2 regions of the Streptomyces sp. NPDC002520 genome follow, and region 2 is predicted to be linked to the other one. Evidence: riboswitches for the same ligand, from Rfam matches in the RefSeq annotation. Region 2 holds a riboswitch; the other holds the start of a gene.
The links. Region 2 has a riboswitch for glycine ahead of gcvT (glycine cleavage system aminomethyltransferase GcvT). Riboswitches for the same ligand answer to the same signal wherever they lie in the genome.
Positions count from the first base shown of each region.

Region 1: it holds a riboswitch for glycine, as region 2 does, so the genes downstream of both, gcvP (aminomethyl-transferring glycine dehydrogenase) here and gcvT (glycine cleavage system aminomethyltransferase GcvT) in region 2, are expected to answer to the same signal.

Region 1 is NZ_JBSFXG010000065.1:19,950-23,349, forward strand. Features, by position in the region: gene gcvP (aminomethyl-transferring glycine dehydrogenase) at 1-1,942, opposite strand, end outside; glycine riboswitch at 2,118-2,211, opposite strand; gene ACWD5D_RS43245 (PRC-barrel domain-containing protein) at 2,331-2,702, shown strand; partial or broken gene ACWD5D_RS43250 (DNA polymerase IV) at 2,624-3,400, opposite strand, start outside.
Region 2 is NZ_JBSFXG010000042.1:8,795-12,194, forward strand. Features, by position in the region: gene gcvH (glycine cleavage system protein GcvH) at 1-43, opposite strand, end outside; gene gcvT (glycine cleavage system aminomethyltransferase GcvT) at 184-1,302, opposite strand; glycine riboswitch at 1,340-1,461, opposite strand; glycine riboswitch at 1,462-1,559, opposite strand; gene ACWD5D_RS37555 (AAA family ATPase) at 1,708-2,409, shown strand; gene ACWD5D_RS37560 (enhanced serine sensitivity protein SseB) at 2,474-3,265, shown strand.

The DNA of each region.
Region 1 (3,400 bases), on a different contig from region 2:
CAAGCTCGTCGCGGTACTGCTCGATCTTCGCCCGCAGGTCCTCGACGTCGATCTCGCCGTCCTCGGCGGTCTTCACGACGACGACCTTCATGCCGGCCATCACGGCGCTGGCCGCGTTGGTGCCGTGCGCGGAGGACGGGATCAGGCACACGGTGCGCTGCTCGTCACCGTTGGCCCGGTGGTAGCCGCGTACGGCCAGCAGGCCGGCGAACTCGCCCTGGGAACCGGCGTTCGGCTGCAGCGAGACCTTGTCGTACCCGGTGACCTCGGCGAGACGTTCCTCCAGCTCGCGGATGAGGGTCAGGTAGCCCTCGGCCTGCTCGGCGGGCACGAACGGGTGCAGCTGGCCGAACTCGGGCCAGGTGACCGGCTCCATCTCGGTGGTCGCGTTGAGCTTCATGGTGCAGGAGCCCAGCGGGATCATGCCGCGGTCGAGCGCGTAGTCGCGATCGGCCAGCTTGCGCAGGTAGCGCAGCATCGCGGTCTCGGAGCGGTGCTCCTGGAAGACCGGGTGGGTCATGTAGTCGTCGGTGCGCAGGAGCGCCTCGGGCAGCGCCTCCGCGGCGCCCGCGTCGAGCGCCTCGACGTCGCCCTCGACACCGAAGGCGGCGAACACGGCGGCCAGCTGGGCGCGGTTGGTGGTCTCGTCGCAGGCCAGAGAGACGTGGTCGGCGTCGACGAGGTGCAGGTTCACCCCGTTCTCCAGGGCGGCGGCGACGACCTCGGCGGCCTGGCCGGGCACGCGCGCGGTGAGGGTGTCGAAGTAGGCGCCGTGGACGATCTCGACGCCGCCCGCCTTCAGACCCTCGGCGAGGAGGGTGGCGTAGCGGTGGGTGCGCCACGCGATGGTCCGCAGGCCCTCCGGGCCGTGGTAGACGGCGTACATGCCGGCCATGACGGCGAGCAGCACCTGCGCGGTGCAGATGTTGCTGGTGGCCTTCTCACGGCGGATGTGCTGCTCACGGGTCTGCAGCGCGAGACGGTAGGCCTTGTGGCCGTCGGCGTCGACGGAGACGCCCACGAGGCGGCCGGGCAGGCTGCGGGCGAACTTCTCGTGCACCGCCATGTAGCCCGCGTGCGGACCGCCGAAGCCCATCGGCACGCCGAAGCGCTGGGTCGTGCCGACCGCGATGTCCGCGCCCAGCTCGCCCGGCGAGGTCAGCAGGGTCAGCGCCAGCAGGTCGGCGGCGACCGTGACCAGGGCGCCGAGCTCGTGCGCCTGGGCGATGACCGGCTTGAGGTCGCGCACGGCACCGGAGGCGCCCGGGTACTGCAGGAGCACGCCGTTGATCTCACGGGCGGCGATGTCGGCCGGGATGCCCTCGCTGAGGTCGGCGACGACGACCTCGACACCGGTCGGCTCGGCACGCGTCTCTATGACGGCGACGGTCTGCGGCAGCGTGTCCGCGTCGACCAGGAACAGGCCCTTCTTGTTCTTGCCCATGCGCCGGGACAGCGCCATCGCCTCGGCGGCGGCCGTGCCCTCGTCGAGCAGGGAGGCACCGGAGGTCGGCAGGCCGGTGAGGTCGGCGACCGTCGTCTGGAAGTTCAGCAGGGCCTCCAGCCGGCCCTGGGAGATCTCCGGCTGGTACGGCGTGTAGGCCGTGTACCAGGCGGGGTTCTCCATGACGTTGCGCAGGATGACGGGCGGCGTGAAGGTCCCGTAGTAGCCGAGCCCGATCATCGAGCCGAGCACCTGGTTGCGGTCGGCGAGCGAGCGCAGCTCGGCGAGCACCTCGGCCTCGGTGCGGGCGCCCGGAAGGTCCAGGGCCTCGGCGTTCTTGATCACATCCGGGACCGCGGCGGCGGTCAGCTCGTCGAGCGAGCCGTAGCCGACGTGCGCGAGCATCTTGGCCCGCGCCTCCGGGTCGGGCCCGATGTGGCGCTGCTCGAAGGGGGTGCCCGCTTCGAGCTCGGAGAGCGGAATGCGATGGGCGGTCATGTGCGGAGGCCTCCTGGTCTGTGCGACCTGCGAGGGGCACCACGGCGCGGGTGCCCGGACGGCCTCCCCCTCTGTCATCTCAAACCTGAGAGCTTCACCGGGCACACTGAAGGCCCGGCTTTCACCGTCGGTGAGAGCGGGAGCCGTCGGCGCCCGCCCTGCTTTCCAGAGTGACCTCGTCCGTGCGGTACGGGGGCCTGAGAGATTCCGGGGAGGAGTTGCTCCTTCGGCGCCTCCGACTGCTCGGAGGACTCTCCCGCACGGGGTCAGCAGCCGTTGTCAGACTACCAGCGAGGTCAATGCTCGCGGCCTCGAGTGGCCGCCTCCCTGAATCTGCTCTTTTGTAGTGCTTACGGATGAGTTGCGACCAAGTGGAGGGAGAGGGACCGTGCAGACCGACATCGATCCGCGCAACCTGATCGGCCGCAAGGCGTTCGACCGCAATGGCACCAAGATAGGCACCATCGACGAGGTGTACCTCGACGACGCCACAGGTGTGCCGGAGTGGGCCGCCATACGCACCGGTCTGTTCTCCCGGGACGCCTTCGTCCCGCTGGAGCCCAGCGAGCTGATCGAGGGCACCCTCAGAGTCCCCTTCGACCGCGCGCTCATCAAGGACGCCCCCGACTTCGGCGTGGGCCGCCACCTCTCCCCCGAGCAGGAACTCCAGCTCTACCACCACTACGGCCTGGACGTGGGCGCCCCTCCCTCACCCCCGGACCACGACTTCGGCAAACTGGCCGGAACGGAGGAGAGCTGAGAACCGGAACGGAGCAGAGCTGACAAAGGCCTCCGGAACCTTGCCGACTCCGTTGGCCGCAGCCCCCCAAGGCGCGGGGAACCGCACGCCAGGCCCCCACGCACCCGCACCCGCACCCGGCTGCCGACCTTCACCCCCCTAAACATCCGTCTCCACCCCACCCCCCACCAGTGGCAGCGGATCCGCCCCCGCCAAGTCAGGATCGTCGACCCGAAACGTCCGTACACGCCCCGGCTCCGAGTCCGGCGTCTCGAACCGCACGGTGACCCGGCCCAGCCCGCTGCCCTGCACCCAGCCGTGCCCGTACTCGGCGTGCCGGACGTCGTGTCCGGCACTGTAGTGCCGCTCGGCGGGCTCCGGCGGCTCCTCCACCGGCTCCGGAGCCGCCTCCTCCGGCTCGGTGGGCCGCAGAGCGCCCGCCGTCTGCGCGAACAGGTCCTCCTGCGTGTAGTCGGCGAGCCCGGAGACGCCCACGCCGAGCAACCGCACCCCGCCCGTGGTGTCCACGGACTCCAGCAGCCGTGCGGCCGCCTCCCGGATCACCGCCGGGTCGTCCGTGGGGCCTCTGAGCGTCTCGGAGCGGGTCAGTGTCGAGAAGTCGTACCTCCGCACCTTCAGCACGATGGTGCGCCCGGACAGGCCCGCCCCGCGCAGCCGCCCCACGCACCGGTCGGCGAGCCGCTGCACCTCCATCCCGA
Region 2 (3,400 bases):
ACTCGTGCTCCTTGCTGTAGCGCAGCTGCTGCGGGTTGCTCATGGCCTGAATTCTCCTGTACGCGGGAAAGTGCTGGTCGACGGGGGAGTACGGAAAGTGCTGATGAGCAGGCGAAATGTGGGCAGGGTCACGTGATCGTCACGCGACCGGGCCTCAGCCTGCTGGCGCCCTGGGGCCAGTGTCTACTTCTGGCGCTTGTAGAAGGGCAGCGCCACGACCTCGTACGGCTCGTGGTTGCCGCGGATGTCCACGCCGACGCCCTCCGTGCCCGGCGCCGCGTGCGCCGCGTCGACGTAGGCGATGGCGATCGGCTTGCCCAGGGTGGGGGAGGGGGCGCCGGAGGTGACCTCGCCGATCACCTGGCCCCCGGCGACGACGGCGTACCCGGCGCGCGGGACGCGGCGGCCCTCGGCGATCAGGCCGACCAGGACGCGCGGCGGGTTCTGCTCGGCGCGTGCGGCGGCCTCGGTGAGCGCCTCGCGGCCCACGAAGTCGCCCTCCTTCTCGAACTTCACCACCCGGCCGAGCCCGGCGTCGAACGGCGTGAGCGAGGTGGTCAGCTCATGCCCGTACAGCGGCATGCCCGCCTCCAGGCGCAGGGTGTCCCGGCAGGACAGGCCGCACGGCACCAGGCCGACGCCCTCGCCGGCCTTGGTCAGCGCCTGCCACAGCTCCACGGCGTGCTCCGGCTTCACGAACAGCTCGAAGCCGTCCTCGCCGGTGTAGCCGGTGCGGGCGATCAGCGCGGGAACGCCGGCGACGGTGCCGGGCAGGCCCGCGTAGTACTTCAGGCCGTCCAGGTCGGCGTCCGTGAGGGACTTCAGGATGCCGGAGGACTCGGGGCCCTGGACGGCGAGCAGCGCGTAGGCGTCGCGGTCGTCGCGGACCTCCGCGTCGAAGCCCGCGGCGCGCTCGGTCAGCGCGTCGAGCACCACCTGGGCGTTGGAGGCGTTCGCCACGACCATGTACTCGGTCTCGGCCAGCCGGTAGACGATCAGGTCGTCCAGGATGCCGCCGTCGGCCTGGCAGATCATGGTGTAGCGGGCGCGGCCGACACCGACGGAGGCGATGTTGCCGACGAGCGCGAAGTTCAGCAGGGCGGCCGCCTGCGGGCCTGTCACCGTGATCTCGCCCATGTGCGAGAGGTCGAAGAGGCCCGCCTTCGTGCGTACCGCGACGTGCTCGTCACGCTCGGAGCCGTAGCGCAGCGGCATGTCCCAGCCGGCGAAGTCGGTCATGGTCGCACCGAGCGAGCGATGGACGGCGTCCAGCGCGGTGTGACGGAGTTCGGTACTGCTCATCGGTCGGTCGTCTCCCAAGGCAGAGGGGCGAGGAGGTTCCTCCCCATCTGTCATCGGAACCTGAGAGGTTCGCCATGACCACCGACTTGGAAAAGTCGCAGGTCAGGACTTGCACCTTGGGTGGAGCCACTGTCGCAGCGGCCCGCTTTTCAGATGTGCCTCGCCCGCGCGGTAACGGTGCCTGAGAGATTCAAGGGAGGGACTTGCTCCTTCGGCGCCCCAGCGAAGGCTGCTGGGAACTCTCCCGCGCGGATTCAAACGGCCGGTATGCAGTTGGCGGGCACATCATTGCACGCCACACCCCGAGCCGTCAGGGCCGCATCTGTAACCGAGCTGTGGCACTACGCGCACCGAACCACTGGACACCGCGCATTACCTTCTCTTTACATTTGACGGGCAGGGGGCATGCCCCGAGCCCAGCAGGGGAGGACGAACACGGTGAACAGGACCACGGCCTACGCCACCAGCACCGGCATCGCGGTGTCCAAGCAGCCCTCCGCCCCCGCCGTCGAGCGCGGCTCCGGCCGCCCGGCCCCCGTCGTCCGCGACCTGCGCGAGCGCGCCGGCCACAGCCCGCACGCCCTGCACTTCGGCCCGCAGGACCTGGTGGTGATCACCGGCCTGCCCGGCAGCGGGAAGTCCACCCTGATGCGGCGCGCGGTCCCCGGCCACCGGATCGACTCCCAGGACACCCGCGAGCGCTGGGACGCCCGGACCCCCCGTTTCCTCCCGTACGCGCTCTACCGCCCCCTGGTCCGCCTCTCCCACTACGCCGGGCTGCGCCGCTCCCTCGCCACCGGCGAGGGAGTCGTCGTGCACGACTGCGGCACCCAGGCCTGGGTGCGCGCCTGGCTGGCCCGCGAGGCCCGCCGCCGCGGCGGCACCCTGCACCTGCTCCTCCTCGACGTCACCGCCTCCGCCGCCCGGGAGGGCCAGCGCGAGCGCGGCCGGGGCGTGTCCCGCTACGCCTTCCGCCGCCATCGCGGTGCGACCGACCGGCTGCTGCGCGCGGTGCGACGAGGCGAGCTGCCGGCCGGCTGCGGCTCGGCGGTGCTGCTGGACCGGCCGGCGGCGGACGTCCTGCGGCGGATCGTGTTCACAGGGTGAGGCCGGTCACCGGCACCGGATAGCCTTTGGCACCACAGCACGGTTCCCAGCAGGCGGTAGGCACATGGACTTCCCGGCGGACGTTCCCGCGGACTTCCCGGCACAGGCGCACCCCCACCCGCACGGCGGTTGGCCCGGCAACGAACTGGAGGAGGTGCTCTCCGCCTCCTTGGGCGTCCCCTCCGCGGGCGGCCGGATCGTCGAGGTCCTGGGCCGCAGCTTCCTCTGGATCCCGCTGCCCAGCGGAGGCGGCCCGCACAGCGGCCCGCTGGACCTGCCCACCCTGGACATCGAAGGCCAGGTGTACGTCCCGGTCTTCAGTTCCGAGGAGCAGCTGCACCAGGCCACCGGCTCCCACATGTCGTACACCATCGCCCCCGCCGTGGAGTTCGCCCGTGGCCTGCCCCCGCAGGTGGGCCTGGCGGTCAACCCGGGCGGCGTGGTCGGCGTACCCCTGCCGCCCGAGGCGGTGGCGGACCTCTGCCGCGCCGGCCGCACCCCCCTGGACGGCCCCGCCTCCGGCGGCCGCGTCCGGCTCTTCGAGCCCGACTGGCAGGACGACCCGGTCGACTTCCTCTCCGCCGCCTCCGCCGAGTTCGCCGCGACCGGCGTCGTCCGCACCGCCCGCCGCTGCCTCGCCGCCATCGAGACGGCCGACCCCGTGATGTTCGTCGGCGTCGAACTCTCCCAGTACGAGGGCGACATCCGCGCCCTCCCCCTGGAAGCCCTGGGCCGCGCCCTCGGCAACGTCCCCGCCCCCTGGCCGGTCAACCTGGTCCTCATGGACATCGCCGACGACCCGGTGGCCGGCTGGCTCCGCACGAACGTGCGCCCCTTCTACGAGAACGGCCACTGAAGGCACCCTCAGGGGCGCGGGGAACCGAGCGGGAACCCCCACGCACCCGCACCCGCCGACGTACACAAGGCCCCCACCCCCTAGGCGCATAAGCTGTCCCCAAACGCGGGGCAGTCCAAAAAGGAAGGGCAAGTC